4 regions of the Lentibacillus daqui genome follow, and region 1 is predicted to be linked to each of the others. Evidence: riboswitches for the same ligand, from Rfam matches in the RefSeq annotation. Region 1 holds a riboswitch; each other region holds the start of a gene.

Region 1 (5,076 bases):
GCGGGGTTCTTAAAGACAAACCGATTTTCCTCCAATGCCGTTAACTGGGCTTCTACGGATTTCTTTACTCCCAGCCTGCTCTTGGTATCCCATGTGAATATCCGTTGTTTGCTTATGTTTCTTCCAAATATCAAATATAAAATAAAGCCAGCAATCGGAATAAATAACAAGACCATCAGCCATGCCCATGTGGACTGTGCATCCTTGCGTTCCAGGAAAATGATCGTAAAGGCCAGTGCAATATTAACAATCATTATTATAGCCACTAAGTATGGCATGAACACCATGTCAGTTTCTCCTCTCAAAAAGCAAACACATTTTACTTTATCATTTGTAAGCAATATGTATATCATCCGTGCATTCTAAATTACTATTGTATACCAGTGCCAAGAAAAAACAAAGGGGGTAACAAAAAGGGTCAGCCCCACCACTTTAATACATTAAAGCGGCAAGGGACTGCCCCCTATATTTTATCCAGCGCCTGTTTGAGATCATCCCAAACGTCTTCCCATTTTTCCAATCCAACAGACAAACGTATAAGCTGATCGGTTATTCCCATTTCCAATCTGGATGCTTCCGGGATAACCGCATGTGTCATAGTAGCCGGATGTTCAATAAGTGTCTCGGCATCACCCAGACTAACGGCGATTTTCACAAATGATAAAGCATTTAACATCGCTTGTGCATCCTGTTTTGTTCCCTTTATTTCAAAGGAGATCATACCGCCACCGCGTTTCATCTGTTTTCCCATAATGGCATAAGATGGATTTGCTTGATCACCCGGGTAATAAATGCTCGCGACTTTTGGATGGTCTTTAAGCTTGGTAAAAATTTGTTCAGCATTATCACAATGCCGATCAAGGCGAACTGGCAACGTTTTAAGCCCACGAATTAACAGCCATGCATCAAACGGTGAAATAATACCGCCGATATCCTTTTGGGTGGACATTTGTACAGTATCCAAAAAGTCTTTGGATCCAACAACAAGACCAGCTATAACGTCCCCATGACCACCGATATATTTAGTAGCACTGTGAACAACAATATCACATCCCAAATCAAGCGGGCGCTGTATATATGGCGAACAAAACGTATTATCAACGACAACCGGGATCGCAAATTCCTTGGCTACTTTTGCAACCATTGCCAGGTCAATCAACTTCATGGTTGGATTAATCGGCGTTTCCACATAAATACAGGCCGTTTCCGGTTTGATACATTTTCGCAACTCATCAGCGGAATTCATGTTGGAAAGGCTATGGGTTATCGCGTATTTTTCCTCCATCATGCTTAACAGGTCAAATGTACACCCATACAGCCCGGATGAACAGACAATATGATCATTAGCCTTGGTTAATGCAATCAAAACTGCCGATACAGCAGCCATCCCGGAGCCAAATGCCAGCCCCCGCTCCCCATGTTCTAACGCGGCCATTCGTTCTTCCAATGCCGTTACAGTCGGATTGCCAATTCGTGAATAAATATAGCCCTCCTCATCCCCGGAGAATCGGCGTTCCCCTTGTTCAGCAGTTGCAAATGTAAAAGTTGATGTTTGAAATAATGGTGGTGTTAAACTTCCCAACATATCTTTTGCATCATAACCATCATGTATGACAGATGTTTCCAAATGTTTAAATCGCTTAGCCATATTCCTCTCCCCTTTATGCGCTTTCTTTCTTTACATCCATGATATCGGAAAATACCAATATTCGAAAGTGTTTTCTGAATTATTGACACACTTTTTTCGCTAAACTGAATCCCCTCCTTGTTAAGATTTTAGAGGAGCTGCAAGCAGGACGGGAGGGGCTCGCCTAGTCGGGAGAGAATGCACCGAGGACGGGACAGAGACTCGCGAAGTCGGTAGAGTACGCTCCGGGACGGGAGAGGGACCCGCTAAGTCGGGACAAAGACTCGGGACAAAGACAGCAAAGCGATTTCGCTAATGAGCCATGATAATTCCCAAAATAACAGTTGACAGATGACACTACTCAGGTTTATACTTTTTATTAAATTAAATTTTTCAAAACCTTTTTATATCTCTTATCAAGAGCGGTGGAGGGATTAGGCCCTGCGAAACCCGGCAACCATCAGGCTAAAAAGCAGTCATGAAAGGTGCTACATCCTACAGGTCCTTGTCGATCTGGAAGATAAGAGGAGGAACGTTCTTATCCGCCCTCTTCTTAAGGAAGGGCGTTTTTTCGTATCCCCCCACGTCAATTACAACGCTCGATCAAAGTCATTGCTATACTGTGATACAAGCAATCCTTACAGAATTAAAGCATTGGCTGAAATAATCAGTCACCCAACTACCTTAGGAGGAATCATTGATGTCAAACTTTCATTCGCACGATTTAGAAACATTGTTGCTTCATGCAGGGCAGGAACCAGATCCAACAACAGGATCTCGCAGTGTTCCGATCTACCAGACGACTTCCTACGTATTTAACGATACGGAACATGCGCAAAACTTATTTGCATTAGCTGAACCAGGCAATATCTACACACGACTTGGCAATCCAACGTGTGCTGTTTTTGAAGAACGAGTCGCCCAGTTGGAAGATGGATCAGCAGCAGTTGCCACCTCATCCGGCATGGCAGCAATTACATTAGCTATTCTGAATCTGGCTGGTGCCGGTGACGAAATTATTGCCGACAGCAACTTGTACGGCGGAACCTATAATTTGTTTTCCACCACTTTGCCCCGTTATGGAATTAAGGTGAAATTTGTTGACGGGACAGACCTTGATGCCATTCGTTCCGCGATAACAACAAAAACGAAAGCAATTTATGGAGAAATTATTACCAATCCGAGTCTGAATGTGCTTGATGTGGAGGAAATTGCCAGCATCGCCCACGAACATCATATCCCGTTAATTGTGGACAACACGTTTGCTACCCCGTATTGCGCAAAGCCCTTAACATGGGGAGCCGACATTGTGATCCATTCTGCTACCAAATGGATCGGTGGCCACGGAAATTCCATTGGTGGTGTTGTTGTCGATGGTGGACGATTTAATTGGGACAACGAAAAATTCCCCGGGTTTACCGAACCGGATGAGAGCTATCACGGCCTCCGCTATGCAGACTTGGCACCGGCTGCCTTCGCAACAAAATTACGGGCGCAATTACTGAGGGATATCGGAGCATGCCTAAGTCCCATTAATGCCTTTTTGCTATTGCAAGGACTGGAAACCTTACATTTGCGTGTCGAACGTCATAATCAAAATGCGCTAGAAGTCGCCGCATACCTCAAGGCGCATCCAGCTGTGGAATGGGTCAACTATCCTGGATTGGAAAACCACCCTTCCCATTCATTGGCTCAAAAATATTTGCAACACGGTTTTGGTTCCATCATCACGTTCGGTATTCAAGGTGGCAGGCAAGCAGGAAGGAAATTGATTGACAATATTTCGATCTGGTCACATGTCGCGAATGTCGGGGATGCGAAATCACTGATTATTCATCCTGCATCCACAACCCATCAGCAATTAAGTGCGGAAGACTTGGAAAAAAGCGGTGTATCCGAAGAACTTGTCCGCCTTGCTATCGGGGTCGAAAATGTGGATGATATTTTAATTGATTTGGATCAGGCTATTGCCAAAGCTACCGATACAAAGCCAACTATCCAATCTTCCGGGAATGATGCCATTAAATGGCTGCTTTCATCCCCTTTTTCCCGTGAAGCTGGTGCGATAAGACAAAAAGTAATCGCAGTAATTGGCCAAGATCATAGCAAACAGGAATTACAGCAATTACAACAGTATGGATTCCAAATCGTCGAAGTAAATGAACAGACCCAAGCGCCGGATACAATTGATGCAGCTTGGTTGAAAAAAGGACCTGTCCCCGCCAGCACGCTGGAACAGTTTATTAATGCACAAGGAAAGATCCTGTGGATAGAACAACCGGATGAAACCGATCCAACACTGGAACATGCAAAAGCTTGCGGAATTACGGTTATCACCGGATTAAACCCCAATGAAACATTTATACGTTTGCGCAACAACACATCCGAACAACTGACTGTTGAGGTATAACAATTTTTTAAGGTTTTGGAGGCTGACCCTATATGGGTACGGCCTTCTTTTTTTACATCATTTTCGCGACAAAACATGTATGCTATAATCATAATCACAACTTGCAAGAAATAATGGCTTCTGTGTGTGTTCCACTAGATATGGATGATTTTAGCAGGAGTCCCCCTGTCTTATTATTACAATTTTATAACATGCCAAATCAATGATAAAAACATGATATACTAGCCAAGATAAACGGGTAAACATATACTATTATGCACCCTTTTCGCATTTGTTCTGATTCATTTCATTTCTTGCATACAGTATAATAGAACTATTTTCGTATTGGTGTGATAAATTTGAGGAAGTTTGCAGTTATTTTTGTTATTTTACTTGTCATTATCGGTGCAGGAGGCTTTTTTATTTATTATAGTCAAGCTCACCAAGTGGAAAAAACGATTCAAGATGTCCAGGACCACTCTTCTGAGCAACAGACAGCCGATAAAAAACAAGAAAAACATGATTCCAAGCAGGATCAAAAAGAAAAATCGGAACAAGACACAAAAAAAGAAGATGATAAAACCAGTATCAAGGCGTTTCTGGAAGACACCGTACAAAACACGATCAATTATTTCACCAATAACGAAGTCCACGTTGTATCTATTGGGGACTCATTAACCGAGGGAGTTGGCGATACGACAGATGGTGGTGGATATGTCGGTATCCTGGATAATACGATTAACCAAAAGAAACATGTGGCGGAATTCGATAACTACGGTAAACGGGGAAACCGGTCAGATCAGCTACTAAAACGCCTGGATATCCCGGAAATATCCAATTCCATTAAAGATGCGGATATTGTCACGATCACGATTGGTGCAAATGATATCATGAAGATTTTAAAGGAAAATATCACGGACCTGTCATATGCAGATTTCAACGAAGAGCGATTAAATTATGAGCAGCGGTTAATTAAAATTTTTGATAAAATAAATGACCTGAATCCAGATGCAAATATCTATCTGATTGGCTTTTATAATCCATTTGAGCAATACTTTCC
Region 2 (5,076 bases), 1.1 Mb from region 1:
GTTAATTTAGCGATTATTTGCGAGGAAATTTCTAAGGCTCACCCAGCGCTTGGATATGCATTCAATATGCAATCCATGACCTGTCCGTTTACTATTTTAAATTGGGGATCAGATGAGCAGATTCAAAAATATGTGCCAAGTTTGATAGCCGCAGAGAAAATCGGTATGTTCGCACTCACTGAGCCCGGTGGTGGGTCGGATGCAGCAGGTTCTATGAAAACCGTTGCTGTAAAAGATGGTAACGAATATGTGATTAATGGTTCAAAGGTGTTTATTACATTTGCAAATGAAGCGGATTATGGGGTGTTATTTGCAAAAACGAATCCTGATGCAGGTCATCGAGGCATTTCCGCATTCATCATTGAAACCGACCGCCCAGGGTTTTCGGCTACCCCAATTGAGATGAGCGGTTTAGGTTATATGATGCGCAGCTGTGAAGTGTTTTTAGAGGATCATCGAATCCCAGAAGAAAATCTGCTTGGTAAAGAGGGTGAAGGGTTTAAAATTGCGATGAATGCACTGGATTATGGAAGATTAACAGTCCCTGCCAGGCTATTGGGAATTGCGCAAGGGTGTTTGGAATTGTCGATTGATTATGCAAATACCCGCGTACTTAAGGGTAATGCCATCGGAAACTATCAAATGATTCAGCACTTGATCGCCGATATGGTAGTCGAAGTCGAAGCGGCTCGCATGCTAGTTTACAAAAGTGCTTATTTAAAAGATAAAGGTGAATCAGCAACCCGAGAAAGTGCACATTCCAAATATTTTGCTTCCGAGATTACAACACGAGCAACTCGTGCTGCCTATGAAATTTTTGGTGGTTATGCCTTGACTGACGAGTATCCGATCATGAAGTATATGAACTATGCGAATATGTTGCACATGGGCGAAGGTGCACCAAATGTTCAACGAATCCTCATCGCGGAAGATGCATTGGGAATTAAGGATGCAAATCGGCATAAAATTCCACGGCGGTTTCATTTAGCGAGTGATTTGCAATAGAGTCGGACGTGGACAAGAAATGTTTCCTTTGTTGCCAAAACGTTTACATGGAGTGTGTGGTGGGACAGGGGGAGAGACAACGTCGAACTGAACTATTCCATTAGATATATGCTGTCCCAATCAGATAAGGAGGAATTTACAATGAAGCAAGCGTTGGAGGATATAAGGGTTCTTGATTTGTCGAGGGTTTTTGCGGGACCGGCTGGATCGATGATACTGGGTGATCTAGGAGCCGATGTGATTCGCGTGGAAGCGCCAGGAGGTACCGATAGTATTCGTGATTGGTGGCCTTTTGTTGATAATGAAAGTACATACTATCTATCGGCAAACCGTAATAAGCGAGCGATTACATTGAATTTAAAAAAGGCGTCGGGAAAAAAACTTTTTTTAGATCTTGTCAAAAATGCTGATGTGGTAATAGAAAATTTTAAAACAGGTACGATGGAGCGTTTAGGATTAGCGTATTCTGCTTTGGAAAAGGTCAATCCAAAAATAATTATGTGCTCAGTCACTGGATACGGTCAAACAGGTCCTTTTGCTAAAGAACCTGGTTTTGACCCGGTTTTGCAGGCGGTTGGCGGTTTAATGGATGTAACTGGTCAACCAGATGGAGAAGCAACACGTGTCGGGCTGCCAGTAGTAGACATTATGAGCTCATTATATACAGTAATTAGTATTCTTTCAGCAATAAGGATTAGAGATTTAACCGGTGAAGGTCAACAGATTGACATTTCTTTATTGGATGTGCAAGTTAGCTCTCTAGCAAATGTCGCGAGTAGTTATTTAATGAAGGGGAATGTTTCCAAAAGAGTAGGGAACAATCATAACAATATTGTTCCCTATCAGGTATTTCAATGCAAGGATAAACCTCTCATGGTGGCCTGCGGGAATGATCGGCAGTTTCAGAAGTTTTCCGAAATACTTGGCATGCCTTCATGGAGTAAAGAGGCTAAATTTAAAACAAATGCCAAACGCATTCAAAATCGGGAAGAATTAACAGACAAGATACAAAAAATAATGGTTTGGAAAGATGCAAATGAATGGTTTACACTACTTTCGGAAAAAGGAGTGCCTTCGGGTCCGGTCAATAATGTAAAAGAGGTGTTTGAACATCCGCAAGTTCAATCAAGAAAAATGGTTGAAGAAATACCACACCCTACTTTGGGTAAGGTGAAATTAGTGCGAAATCCAGTCATTTTTTCTAAAACGCCAATTTCGATTAAAAAACATCCCCCACTTTTGGGAGAACACACTGAACTATTTTTGCAGCAAGAGATGAGTCTTTCCAAAGAAGATATAGATCAATTAAAAGAAGAAGGGGCTATTTAGGGGTAAAGGAGGCCAGTAGATGCAGGTCAGTTCACTACGACTATTTGGTTGAAAGTTCCTTTTTTCTAGCCCATAATATTTATTAATATGGGGGGGGAGTACGATATGGTGAATTCACGTTTTAATCCAAATGTCATTTCCAAAGCTTTTGCAATCATCAGAGCATTTACCGATGAAAAATCAGACTGGGGAGTAAACGAACTGGCACGTTATCTGGAAATACCGGTAAGCTCCTTGCATCGTAATCTAAAAACGTTAAGAGATGAAAACATATTAGGTATATCCGCCCAAACCGGAAAATACACCATTGGGCCCGAACTCGTTCGAATGGCTTCCATTATATCGTCACAAGTAGAAATCAAACAGGTTGCCAGAACATTCATGGAGGAAATTTCATCCACGATTACTGAATCTGTCTATTTAGGACTATATCATCCACAGCATAGGAAGATTTCCTTTGTTGAGGGCGTACACAGCCAAAATCCTTTGCAATATGTTCTGGAAATCGGTGTGTTGCAATCTATCCATATTGCGGCAAGCGGAAAGGTCGTATTGGCTCACTTGGATGATGATGAAATTCAGAGGATTTTTGAAAAAGAGGCGGTTGACATTGATGAACAGGAACAAATTTGTGATGAAATAAAGCTAATACGCGAACAAGGCTATATGATTACTTTAGGTGAGCGATTGGCGGGTGCATCAGGTACTGCCGCTCCAATTTTTGATTCGACACAAAAGGTGATTGGTTGTATTACTTGTGTTATTCCTTTAAATCATTATGATGAAAAGCAAAAGTACAAAGTAGCAAAAAAAGTGATGGAAGGGGCGGCTAAGATTTCTTATGTTTTAGGATACAAGCAAGACTAAGTATAGATGGGACAGGGGATCGGATTTCCTGCCCCATTATTTTTTACAGAACAGAGATTGGAAAAAGAAACATTTATGTGTCCTAAAGCCCATTTTTCAAATAAGTATTGACATCATTTTTTCAATAATATACAATTCCTATAAAGTTAGTTTGATTTTAAGTTTTCTTATCATGAGAGGTGGAGGGAAAGGCCCGGTGAAGCTTCGGCAACAGGTTGTATGAAACACTGTGCCAAATCCTGCAGACATAGTCTGAAAGATAAGAAGGGAGCTAGGTTAGGATTTAAGTTCTGCCCCCTTCTTCTTCCAAAGCTGGAGGGGGGCTGGTTATATACACGACTTTCACCTCAAATTATTATGGAGGGATGATAAATGGAAAAGTCCCCGATTACGTACGACAATTTTCCTGGTGACCCTTTTAAAGATTTTCACCCGGTTGACGAGACACAAGGGGCATCTCCAATCTTACAATGGGCTTACGATTCATACGGAGATGGTGTTGTTTATGCTTGTAGCTTTGGTGCTGAGGGGATTGTATTAATTGATTTAATTTCAAAGGTGAAACAAGATGCAAGCGTTGTTTTTTTAGATACAGGGATTCATTTTCAAGAAACCTATGATTTGATTGATAAGGTAAAAGGTAAATATCCCGATCTTCGCATTGAATTAAAAAAGCCAGAGCTAACGTTGGAAGAACAAGCGGCGGAGTATGGTTCTGCCTTATGGACACGAAATCCGGATCAATGTTGTTTCATTCGGAAAATAAAACCACTGGAAGATGTTTTACAAGGCGCTCCTGCATGGATTTCCGGTCTTCGCAGGGAGCAGTCGGCAAGTCGTAAACATACTGATTTTGTGAATAAGGATCAACGTTTCAAGTCAATTAAGATTTGCCCGCTTATTCATTGGACGTGGGATGATGTATGGGCGTATATCAAAAACAATGATTTGCCATATAATGAACTACATGATCAGGGATATCCAAGCATTGGTTGTATTCCTTGTACGTCACGAGTAACGGATTCTGATGATCCCAGAGCAGGCAGATGGCAAGGATTTAATAAAACAGAGTGTGGATTGCATTTGCCAGGCAGTAACGGACAGTAACCTTATTGATATAATGGCTAATGACACTGTTTGTTTTAAACCTTAGTAAAGCGATATATTTAATAAATATAATTATGTTTATTGTGAGGTGAATTTGTTTTGGAATTACAAGTAAACAATAGCCCATTTAGTCAAGAACAAACCGATATTTTGCAACGTCTGCTTCCAACCTTGACAGAGACGCAAAAAGTTTGGCTGAGCGGATATTTGGCAGCTTCCCTGACAGTACAAAACGGGTTGACGGTGCCAAATCAGGAGCAAGCACCAACCAATATCGACCAACCCGCTTTAAGAGAAGTAACCATTTTATTCGGATCCGAGACCGGTAATGGGCAGACGTTGGCAGAGGAGCTAACTAAAAAAATAGAGGGGCAGGGTTTTAAGGTAACCTGCTCGGCCCTGGATGACTTTAAAGTAAAAAAGTTGAAGAATGTGCAAGACTTGCTGATTGTGACAGCCACGCATGGAGAAGGAGATCCTCCAGATAATGCCGTTTCCTTTTACGAATATTTGTTTAGCAGAAAAGCACCGAAACTAAAGGATTTGCGTTTTTCGGTACTTTCCTTGGGGGATCAGTCCTATGAGTTTTTCTGTCAAACAGGGAAAGATTTTGATAAACGGTTGGAGGAGTTAGGTGGGGAAAGACTTCATCCACGGGTTGATTGTGATGTTGATTTTGATGAACCCGCAGAAGAATGGATAAACGGTGTATTAGAAAAAGTGTGTGAAGCGAAAAAAGCCGTTCCGCAATCGGACGATGCACATACC
Region 3 (5,076 bases), 1.5 Mb from region 1:
ATGTCTTGATTATGTAGCTGATGAAGCCGTACAGCTCCACGGAGGGTATGGTTTCATGGAGGAATATGAAGTCGCAGGTATGTATCGTGATTCGCGAATTAACCGTATTTTTGAAGGGACCAATGAAATCAACCGCCTTCTCGTGCCAGGAACATTGCTGAAAAAAGCGATGAAGGGTGAATTGCCATTACTGCAAAAAGCGAAAAGTTTGCAGGAAGAACTCATGATGATGATGCCGGAAGAGATTGGGGATAAAACACTGGAACAGGAAAAACACCTTTTGAAAAACGCCAAGAAAATTATTTTGCTTGGTGCCGGTCTGGCAGCGCAAAAGTATGCAAAAAAATTGGAAAACGAGCAGGAAATCCTCGTGAATCTGGCTGATATGGTTAATGAAGTGTACAACATGGAGGCAGCTATTCTACGTACAGAAAAAGCGATCAACAAATCAGGAGAAGAACAAAACAAACAAAAACTGCTTTATACGCAAGTCTATGTTCAGGAGGCATTTAATCGGATTGAAGCAGATGCCAAAGAAACATTAATTGCTGTTGAAGAAGGCGATACATTACGAATGATGCTGTCATCGTTACGTAAATTAACGCGCCACACACCAACCAATGTAATTGCCAAGAAGCGTGAAATTGCTAAAGGTATTATTGAAGAAGAAAAATATTTTGTATAAAGTAGTGTTCGTTAAATGAATTCGGGTATAGCTGTTCCCGCCGAGAAGAGAATTTGGGGGGGACTGTTTTTTCGGAATTCTGGCAGTATTTTTGTCGAAATCTCCCTATGATGATCCACCAAATGAGTTTTTTAACTGAAGAAGGATAAAATGTGAAAACCCTCCTGCTGTAATCTGTAGCAGGAGGGTTTCAAATGGTTATATATTTAACGGTAATATCCAGTAATTGCGCTTTCTTCGACTATGTACATCTAATTTTGTTATAATATATGCAATCAAAAAAGGGTGCAAAGGAGTGGTTCACATGGCATTGACATTCTACTGGTATCCAAAATGCGGTACCTGTAAAAAAGCGAAAAATTGGCTGGATGAACACAATATAGATTATACAAGTATACATATTGTGGACAACCCGCCATCACAGGAAGAATTGATGCAATTGATCGAGAAAAGCGGGTTGCCTGCAAAGAAGTTTTTCAATACGAGTGGCAAGAAGTATCGGGAAGGAAATTTCAAGGAAAAAATTAAGGATGCAAGCACCGAAGAAATGGCAGAAATGCTCGCATCCGATGGCATGTTGATCAAACGGCCGATCGTCACGGATGGACAGAATGTAACGGTTGGATTTAAGGAAGAAACTTTTCAGGAAAATTGGTTGTAAAATTAAAGTGAAATACTAGAAATAAACGAGAATACCTAGTATAGTAATATTGCAATGAATAAAGAGGATGTTCAAAAAGTCCGGTAAAAATGACCTCAGACTACTGTTGACGTTACAACAGGACGCCCTAAGACCTTAGCTGATCTTGGTCCTTTTTATACTCCTTTTTGAACGCACTTTAACGGAGGGATTTTCAATGAGCTTACCAGAAGAATTATTATATTCAGAAGAACATGAGTGGGTAAAAAAAGAAGACGATAAAGTCAGAATCGGAATTACAGATTTTGCCCAAGATGAATTAGGCGACATTGTTTTTGTTGAATTACCAGAAGTTGGTGACGACATCGAAGCAGATGAGCCTTTCGGAAGTGTGGAATCGGTAAAAACTGTTTCAGAATTGTATGCGCCAATTAGTGGTAAAGTTGTTGAAGTAAATGATGATTTAGAGGACAACCCTGAATTTGTGAACGAATCACCATATGAAAAGGCGTGGATGATTGTCGTTGAACCATCGGATGAATCAGAAATGGATGACCTGCTGTCGGCTAAACAATACGAAGAAGTAACGCAGGAAGACTAATTTCCACAAATGAATAGTACATGTCAGAAGGCTGGCTTGCACCGAAAAAGAAGGTGTATAGTCAGCCTTATTCACATCATAAGATGGTAATAGGGAAGCTTTTTGCTTGAATTGGTAAGGAGTGCTATGGGATCATGACAAATGAATCGGATAAGGTGATTATTGTTGAAGGGTTAACCGATAAAAAGCAAATCAAAAAAGTCATCACAGAGGACCTGGAAATTGTTTGTACGAATGGAACGCTGGGTGTGGAACGGTTTGATGAACTATTATATGCGTACGATTTGGATAATAAAGACGTATTTATTTTAGTTGATGAGGATGATTCAGGGATCAAGTTACGCAAACAATTGGCCCGGGAACTTCCGCATGCCAATCACTTATATGTCAGTAGTGAGTACCGGGAAGTAGCAACAACGCCCGAGCAGGTACTTGCGACAATTTTGGTTAGCAAAAGCATTGAGGTTAATCCGATATTTTTAATTTAGGGTGATCGTATTGCAGCAATTTACAGAAGAAGCAAAAGCAAAAGAGAGTTATTTTCTATATATTTTCACCCCGTTGTGTGGTACGTGTAAACTGGCCAGGACGATGCTGGATAAGATCGAGTCTGTACATCAGGAAAATATTTTTTACGAAATGAACGCCTCAATAAATCCGGAGTTTATGCAGGAATACAAGATCGAAAGTGTTCCGTGTTTGTTCATCAAACAAGATGGAAAAATCAAGGAGCGAGTTTATGCATTCCGCTCCATTGCCAATATTTATCACTATTTGCTTGAATATAAACCGGAATTGTTTGCGACATCATAATTCAACGAGGCTCTGGCAAACAAGTGGATCCAGCATGGACAAAGGGTATAAGGACAGGGTATCCATATTCTTATATTGCCTTTTGCAGGCGGTTGATCTACCAACCAATTGATGTAGGATAATTGGGAATTAGCGAACTATTGAACTTCATATTGACACTAGTGATTTGCAATGCTAATATTTAATTTATTATTAACAGCAATATATGATAAATCTCTTATCTTGAGCGGTGGAGGGACTGGCCCTGTGAACCCGCGGCAACCTTCAGGCAATTCGTTTGAAAGGTGCCAATTCCTGCAGAGTAGTACTTTGACAGATGAGGGAACTTAGAAGACATTAAAAACGTCTTTCTGTTCCCCGCAGAAAGACGTTTTTCCGTTATGTGGGGCATAATATAATCATGAAAATACAGATGATTTAAGTTTGTTTCCTGTATGGTTTGCCCTGGAAGGATTTTAAAAGGAGGACTATTTCTTGATTTCGATTGAAGGGTTGAGCAAAATTTTCTCATCATCCAATAATGAGCAAATCACTGCTGTGAATGAATTAACGTTAGATATACAAGAAGGCGAGATATTCGGGGTGATCGGATATAGCGGGGCGGGAAAGAGTACGTTTGTCAGGCTGCTGAATCGGCTGGAGGAACCGACGAGCGGACGGATTGTTATCCATGACCACGATATTACCGAGATGAATGCGAAACAGCTTCGGGTTGCCAGACAAGAAATCGGTATGATCTTTCAACATTTTAATCTGCTTTGGTCACGGACGGTCAAAGACAATATCGCATTTCCGCTGGAGATTGCAGGTGTTCCAAAGGACAAGCGTGACAAGCGGGTGAAGGAATTAATCAATCTTGTTGGTCTTACGGAACGCGAGAATGCTTACCCATCCCAGTTAAGTGGTGGACAAAAACAGCGGGTGGGAATTGCCAGAGCGCTTGCAAATAACCCGAAAGTATTATTATGTGACGAAGCAACTTCGGCGTTGGATCCGGAAACAACCGATTCCATTTTGGACCTGTTGGTGGATATTAATAAACAGCTGGGATTAACGATTATCTTAATCACCCATGAAATGCACGTCATTCGCAAAATTTGTAACCAGGTCGCTGTCATGGAAAAAGGAAAAATTGTGGAGCAAGGCGATGTGTTGGACATATTTTTGCGGCCGCAACAGCAGGTAACGAAGCGTTTTGTTGAACAGGTGATGGGGACAGCAGATGAAAATGAAGGTGTAACAGATCTGATTAACACATATGAGCATGGTAAAATTGTTCGTCTGCATTTTATTGGGGAAACTGCCAATCAGGCACTCATCAGCAAGGTGGCCAAGGAGTTTTCCATCGACGTAAATATCCTGCAGGGAAAAATTACGCAGACACAGGCAGGAGCCTATGGAACATTGTTTGTTCAGATGATCGGCGAAACGTCTGAATTGAACAAGGCGCTCCGGTTTATTCAGGATACCTCGGTAGAAGTGGAGGTGTTCCGTGATGCTGACTGATTTATTTCCTAATTTGAATATGGAAGATTTTTGGGATGCGACCTATGAAACATTTTATATGACCTTATTGGGACTTCTTGGTACATTTATTCTGGGAATTTTACTAGGGTTGCTCTTATACCTGACAGCTAAAGATGGGATATGGCAGAATAAATTTATTAACCTAATTGTTGCTGCTGCTGTCAATATCTTTCGTGCGATCCCATTTATTATTTTGATCTTTTTGTTATTCCCATTTACCGATTTTTTACTAGGAACGATTCGCGGCCCCAATGCTGCATTGCCTGCCTTAATTATCGGGTCGGCACCGTTTTATGGCCGATTAGTTGAGATTGCTCTAAAAGAAGTGGATAAAGGTGTGGTTGAGGCTGCAAAATCCATGGGGGCAAAAACAAGAACAATTATCTTTCGCGTCTTACTGCCGGAATCGATGCCTGCTTTGATTTCCGGATTAACGGTGACCGCAATTGCGTTAATTGGTTATACGGCAATGGCTGGAGTAATTGGCGCTGGAGGATTAGGTAATTATGCCTATTATTTTGGTTTCCAGCGACGTGACTTTGATGTTGTCCTTGTTTGTACTGTGGCAATTGTTATCATTGTATTTATTTTTCAGTTCATTGGCGACTTTATTTCCAATAAATTAGATAAAAGATAGAGAGGGGAATTTTTGATGAAAAAGGTTTTTATACTTCTGTCTGCAATACTGGTACTTCTTTTAGCGGCTTGTGGCGGTGGTTCCAGTGAGGGTAAAGATGAAGACGGTAATACAACCATTAAAGTGGGTGCAACAAGTGTCCCACATGCCGAAGTATTGGAAAAGGCGAAACC
Region 4 (5,076 bases), 920 kb from region 1:
CAAAGTCTGTTAATCCAATCCTATATGGAAAGATTTGCTCACTATCACCTGACACCGGCACAAATTTTACTAACCCGCAGTGATTTCTCCAGCCGGGAGCGTTACAGGAATGCCTTCGCAACGATGGAAGAACTGTTGGAGCGAGGGATGGTACCAATTATTAATGAGAATGACTCGGTATCGGCAGAAGAATTGACCTTTGGTGATAATGATATGTTATCCGCACTTGTCAGTGGCTTTGTACATGCTGATCAGTTAATGATTTTGACCGATATTAACGGGCTTTATGATGCCAATCCAAACACCAATTTCCAAGCGAAACGCGTTGATATGCTGGATACGATTACTGAGGGTATGTTAGCCAATGCCGGTGAAGCAGGATCCAACGTGGGGACGGGTGGAATGAGATCCAAACTGCTAGCAGCGAAAACAGCAACTTCACTCGGTGTCCCCGTGTTTATTGGCCGGGGAGCAGGCAAAAACAAACTGCTGGAAGTGTTAGATGGAAATGGGGATGGCACCTATGTTACCAGTCATTCCGTAAGATCGATCAACACAAGAAAACAATGGATTGCCTTGCACTCGGAAGCAGTGGGAAACATTTACGTTGACCAGGGAGCCGAAGAAGCGATTCTCTTTCACGGAAAAAGTTTATTGCCTGCTGGAGTCTTCAAGTTGAGCGGATCGTTTCAAAAAGGAAATGTGGTAGAGGTCTATGGTTCCAGAGGTTTGCTCGGAAAAGGCGAGGTAAACTGTTCATCCGAAGAACTGCAACAAGTCATTGAAGGAAAGACATCCATTGTGCCATTTGTCGAGGTGATTCATCGTGATGGCTGGGTCAAGACACCAAAAATAGGGGAGGGGATTTTGTGAATGAGGTTAGGCAAAAAGGGCAATCTGCCAAAAAAGCAAGTTTTGCATTGACAGGTACAACGACTGAAGAACGGAATCAAGCGTTGGAATTAATTGCCGATCAGCTTTTGGGTGAAAAGTCGGTCATCCTGGTGGAAAATGAACGAGATATTGAACAAGGGAAAGAAAAAGGGTTGTCTGATGCCATTCTTGATCGAATCATGCTAAATGAAGCCAGAGTAAACGATATGGCACAGGCCATCCGGCAATTAGTGTTACAAAAAGATCCGCTTGGAGAAACGCTGGAGATCATTGAAAAAGAAAACGGTCTGCAACTGCAAAAGAAATCCGTTCCGATCGGTGTCGTCGGGATGATTTATGAAGCAAGACCAAATGTAACGGTCGATGCCGCAACCCTGGCGTTAAAAACCGGAAATGCTGTCATTCTAAGAGGAAGTTCTTCCGCTAAATTTTCCAATCAGGCACTTGTTGCAGTCATTCGCCATGCGCTTGCCAACAGTGCTTTGCCCGTTGATGCGGTACAGTTAATTGAGGACACAAGCAGGGAAACAGCCAAAGAATTGTTCCATTTAAATGATTACCTGGATGTGCTAATCCCTCGCGGCGGTAAGAATTTAATTGATACCGTTGTACGTGAATCCACTGTACCAGTCATCGAAACTGGTGCTGGTAACTGTCATATTTATATTGACGAAGCAGCTGACCCTAAGATGGCTGAAGCGATTGTCTTAAATGCCAAGCTACAACGCCCATCCGTTTGTAACGCGATTGAATCACTAATCATTCATGAAAAGTGGCTGAAGCAAAACGGTGTAAGCCTGTTAGAAAAGCTGGCTGAAAATGGTGTGGAGATCCATGGGGATGAAGCGGTATGTGCAGCCTTTTCCCAAGCAAAACCGGCAACTGAAGAAGACTGGTATACGGAATATCTTGGCCTTTGTATCAGTGTGAACCAGGTTGACTCATGTACAGCAGCGATTGAGCATATTAATCATTATGGCACGAAACATTCGGAGGCGATCATTACGGAAGATAACGAGCATGCCAAGCAATTTTTACAGCTGGTTGATGCAGCTGCTGTTTATCATAATGCCTCGACCAGATTTACCGATGGTGCTGAATTTGGCTATGGAGCGGAGATCGGTATTAGCACACAAAAGCTGCATGCGCGTGGACCAATGGGATTGCGTGCATTGACATCAAGTAAATTTTATATTTATGGGAATGGACAGGTGCGAAAATAAAATAACTACCATTACCACGCATATTAAATGATGAAATAGGGTCAGCCCGTCCTCACCAATCGGGGAGGGGCTGACCTTTCACATTTTTCAGTTTTCGTTAAGCTTTTAACCGATAATCCAAATTATGCTTCTTCAATGTCTCATCATTCCCAAATAAAAAGTGTTTTTCCATATTAGGGGAGTACTTGGAATTAACGGTTTCCACGCCAGCTGCCTCCGCTACTGCCCGCAACATGGCAGGAGAAGCTCCACAGCATAAACCAATATAATTGATGCCGATGCTTTTTGCCTCTTTGGCCCATTCCGCCAGTTCATATCGATTATGATAGAGCGGGTCAAGTGCTGTTGGGAAAGTTGTTTCTAATGGTAAGTGGCAACTGCACCCACCATCTGGCAAGTTAAAGAAGGTCGGATGTTCATCAGTCGTCCGGTATGGGATTGGTAGTCCTCCAACATATCCATCAACGTTATGACGGATGTTGGCAAGGTATGGCTGCATCGTATTTGGTCCACGGAAACAATTCATCCCAACGACGAGTGCACCTTTTTCGGAAAGAAGTTTGCAGGCCTCTTCCACCGTGTAGCCATCCCGCAAGATATTTTCGCCCATTAATCCAAAGGTGATAACAGCCGGTAAGCCCTGTTTAGTGATTTCTTCCAATGCAATCAGTGCTTCCTCGTAATAATAAAATGTTTCACCATTAATGAAGTCAACTCCTTCTTGTTTGCACCAAGTTACCATTTCCGCAAACATGCTGCGGACTAGTTCCTTTGACTCGGGATTTTTCGGGTCAAAGATATTCGTGTTGGAAATATTTCCGGCGACAAGCGCCTCTTCAACCGGATGTTCCTTGGCGACCTCTTTTGCCAGACGGATAGCACTCCGGTTTAATGGCTCCAACAAATCTTCTTTACCTATAATGCGCATTTTCTCACGGTGGGCATTATATGTAAAAGCCAGTACCACATCTGATCCCGCATTCATAAAATCGCGGTAAGCTTGTTTTAATGCCTCTGGATTATCCAGTGCGACTTCTGGAACGAACGAGCCCGCCTGCAGATATCCCCTGCGCTCCAGTTCAAATAAATATCCTTCCCCGGCAATAACCGTACCTTCTTTTAACCGTTGTTCCAAACTACGCTTCGTCATTTTGTTTTCCTCCCTGTATACTTGGATTTTAAATTATATGGTAGCAAAAAGCCTCTTCTTACTGTCGATAAGAAGAGGCTTGGCACCGTGTGTTTAAGCATTTCTTATCTTCAAGCATTACGCTTCTGGAATTAGCACAGTACATACGCCTGTTGCTGAGGTTTCCCAGGGCCAGTCCCTCCACCTCTCTGGATAAGAATAAATTCAAATATTTATTCAATTATTAATACATACTATACGGGCAACTTAATCAAATGTCAAGCGAAAATGGGACACGAGGACAGGTTCGACGCCCACCATAAATTGGAAAACCGCCTATTCGTCGATAAAATCGCAAAAACCGCTGATAAATGTAGTTGAATTGTTGATAAACGATAAAAAAATCGCCGATAAACATTTGCTCTCCCTTTGGCTTGGACAGAAGAACGCCCCTATTCCTAATTAAATCAAGTCCATGCTCAGGTAACGTTCACCGCTGTCAGGCGCCATGGATAGTACTTTTTTTCCATTGCCTAATCGTTTGGCAACTTCAATGGCTGCATACACCGCAGCAGATCCGGACAGACCGATAAAAATCCCTTCCTGTTGCGGTAATTGACGGTACATGTTAACGGCATCTTCGTCCTCGATTTGCATAATTTCGTCATAGATGTCGGTGTTTAAGATATTCGGCACAAATCCGGGGCTTGTGCCAACCAGTTTATGTTTGCCTGGTTTGCCACCCGACAGGACAGGGGATCCCTTAGGTTCTGCAACAGTGATTGTCAGCCCGGGAATTTTTTCTTTCAAAACTTCCCCGGTACCGGTAATTGTTCCACCGGTTCCTGCTGTACAAACAAATGCATCGAGTTTGCCATTCATTTGTTCGTAAATTTCCAGCGCTGTAGTTGTCCGGTGAATATCGGCGTTTGCTTCATTTTCAAATTGCTGTGGAATAAAGCTTCCCGGAATTTCCTTTTGTAGTTCCAGAGCCTTTTTAATGCAACCGGGCATCTTTTCTTCGCTAGGGGTGAGGACTACCTCGGCTCCGTACGCTTTCAAGATATTTTTTCGCTCTGCGGTACTGTTATCCGGCATAACCATAATGGCCTTATATCCTTTTGCCGCGGCATTCATGGCCAGGCCGATTCCCGTGTTGCCACTGGTTGGTTCAATAATGGTTGCTCCAGGCTTCAGGGTACCTTTATCCTCCGCAACTTTAATCATATTATACGCTGCCCGGTCCTTAACGCTTTTACTTGGGTTAAACTGTTCCAATTTCACGTAGACATCTGCTGCATCCTCAGGAACAATTTTATTTAATTTCACAACGGGTGTATCCCCAATTAATTGTGTCATATCCTGTGCGATTTTCATTCATAAGTCACTCCCTTATCCATAAATTTTTGTTGGCATGTAACTGCTGAGTGGTTCATCCACCAGTAGTACCGAGTCATCAAAGCTAGAATTAGTATGGTTGAAATTCAAGCTAGTTACACAATGTGCTAAGAAGAAGAACTTTTCGGGATCACTGAAAAAATACGCTTTACATTGATCGAACCAAATGCAAAGTTGATCGAGAACACATGAAAGTTGATCGACCTGGGTGCGAAGTTGATCGATAGCGCATGAAAGTTGATCGACCTGGGTGTGAAGTTGATCGACCCAGATGCAAAGTTGATCGAGAGCATATAAAACTCGATCGAGCCAGGTGCACACTCGATCAATAACAGCATTTCAATCGAACTGTTGCCTTGACGATAAGATCCGAATCATTTCCTTGTCCCTTTAATTCCTAGTGGTTTACTCTATAATATCAATTTTTCAAGC

The links. Region 1 has a riboswitch for S-adenosylmethionine ahead of O2S85_RS17820 (O-acetylhomoserine aminocarboxypropyltransferase/cysteine synthase family protein). Riboswitches for the same ligand answer to the same signal wherever they lie in the genome.
Region 2: linked by a shared signal. The riboswitch ahead of O2S85_RS04955 (phosphoadenylyl-sulfate reductase) and the one ahead of O2S85_RS17820 (O-acetylhomoserine aminocarboxypropyltransferase/cysteine synthase family protein) in region 1 are both predicted to bind S-adenosylmethionine.
Region 3: linked by a shared signal. The riboswitch ahead of O2S85_RS06545 (methionine ABC transporter ATP-binding protein) and the one ahead of O2S85_RS17820 (O-acetylhomoserine aminocarboxypropyltransferase/cysteine synthase family protein) in region 1 are both predicted to bind S-adenosylmethionine.
Region 4: linked by a shared signal. The riboswitch ahead of O2S85_RS13440 (homocysteine S-methyltransferase family protein) and the one ahead of O2S85_RS17820 (O-acetylhomoserine aminocarboxypropyltransferase/cysteine synthase family protein) in region 1 are both predicted to bind S-adenosylmethionine.

The regions. Positions count from the first base shown of each region.
Region 1 covers NZ_CP114176.1:3,572,495-3,577,570, forward strand. The annotation lists gene cls (cardiolipin synthase) at 1-287, opposite strand, end outside; gene megL (methionine gamma-lyase) at 464-1,648, opposite strand; SAM riboswitch class I at 2,038-2,154, shown strand; gene O2S85_RS17820 (O-acetylhomoserine aminocarboxypropyltransferase/cysteine synthase family protein) at 2,328-4,037, shown strand; gene O2S85_RS17825 (GDSL-type esterase/lipase family protein) at 4,367-5,076, shown strand, end outside.
Region 2 covers NZ_CP114176.1:944,696-949,771, forward strand. The annotation lists gene O2S85_RS04940 (acyl-CoA dehydrogenase family protein) at 1-1,005, shown strand, start outside; gene O2S85_RS04945 (CaiB/BaiF CoA transferase family protein) at 1,147-2,334, shown strand; gene O2S85_RS04950 (IclR family transcriptional regulator) at 2,440-3,201, shown strand; SAM riboswitch class I at 3,366-3,467, shown strand; gene O2S85_RS04955 (phosphoadenylyl-sulfate reductase) at 3,574-4,308, shown strand; gene O2S85_RS04960 (assimilatory sulfite reductase (NADPH) flavoprotein subunit) at 4,408-5,076, shown strand, end outside.
Region 3 covers NZ_CP114176.1:1,292,790-1,297,865, forward strand. The annotation lists gene O2S85_RS06520 (acyl-CoA dehydrogenase FadE) at 1-685, shown strand, start outside; gene O2S85_RS06525 (arsenate reductase family protein) at 990-1,346, shown strand; gene gcvH (glycine cleavage system protein GcvH) at 1,543-1,926, shown strand; gene O2S85_RS06535 (toprim domain-containing protein) at 2,061-2,414, shown strand; gene O2S85_RS06540 (thioredoxin family protein) at 2,425-2,739, shown strand; SAM riboswitch class I at 2,954-3,062, shown strand; gene O2S85_RS06545 (methionine ABC transporter ATP-binding protein) at 3,214-4,245, shown strand; gene O2S85_RS06550 (methionine ABC transporter permease) at 4,235-4,903, shown strand; gene O2S85_RS06555 (MetQ/NlpA family ABC transporter substrate-binding protein) at 4,919-5,076, shown strand, end outside.
Region 4 covers NZ_CP114176.1:2,651,929-2,657,004, reverse strand. The annotation lists gene proB (glutamate 5-kinase) at 1-873, shown strand, start outside; gene O2S85_RS13445 (glutamate-5-semialdehyde dehydrogenase) at 870-2,117, shown strand; gene O2S85_RS13440 (homocysteine S-methyltransferase family protein) at 2,215-3,267, opposite strand; SAM riboswitch class I at 3,369-3,466, opposite strand; gene cysK (cysteine synthase A) at 3,709-4,623, opposite strand.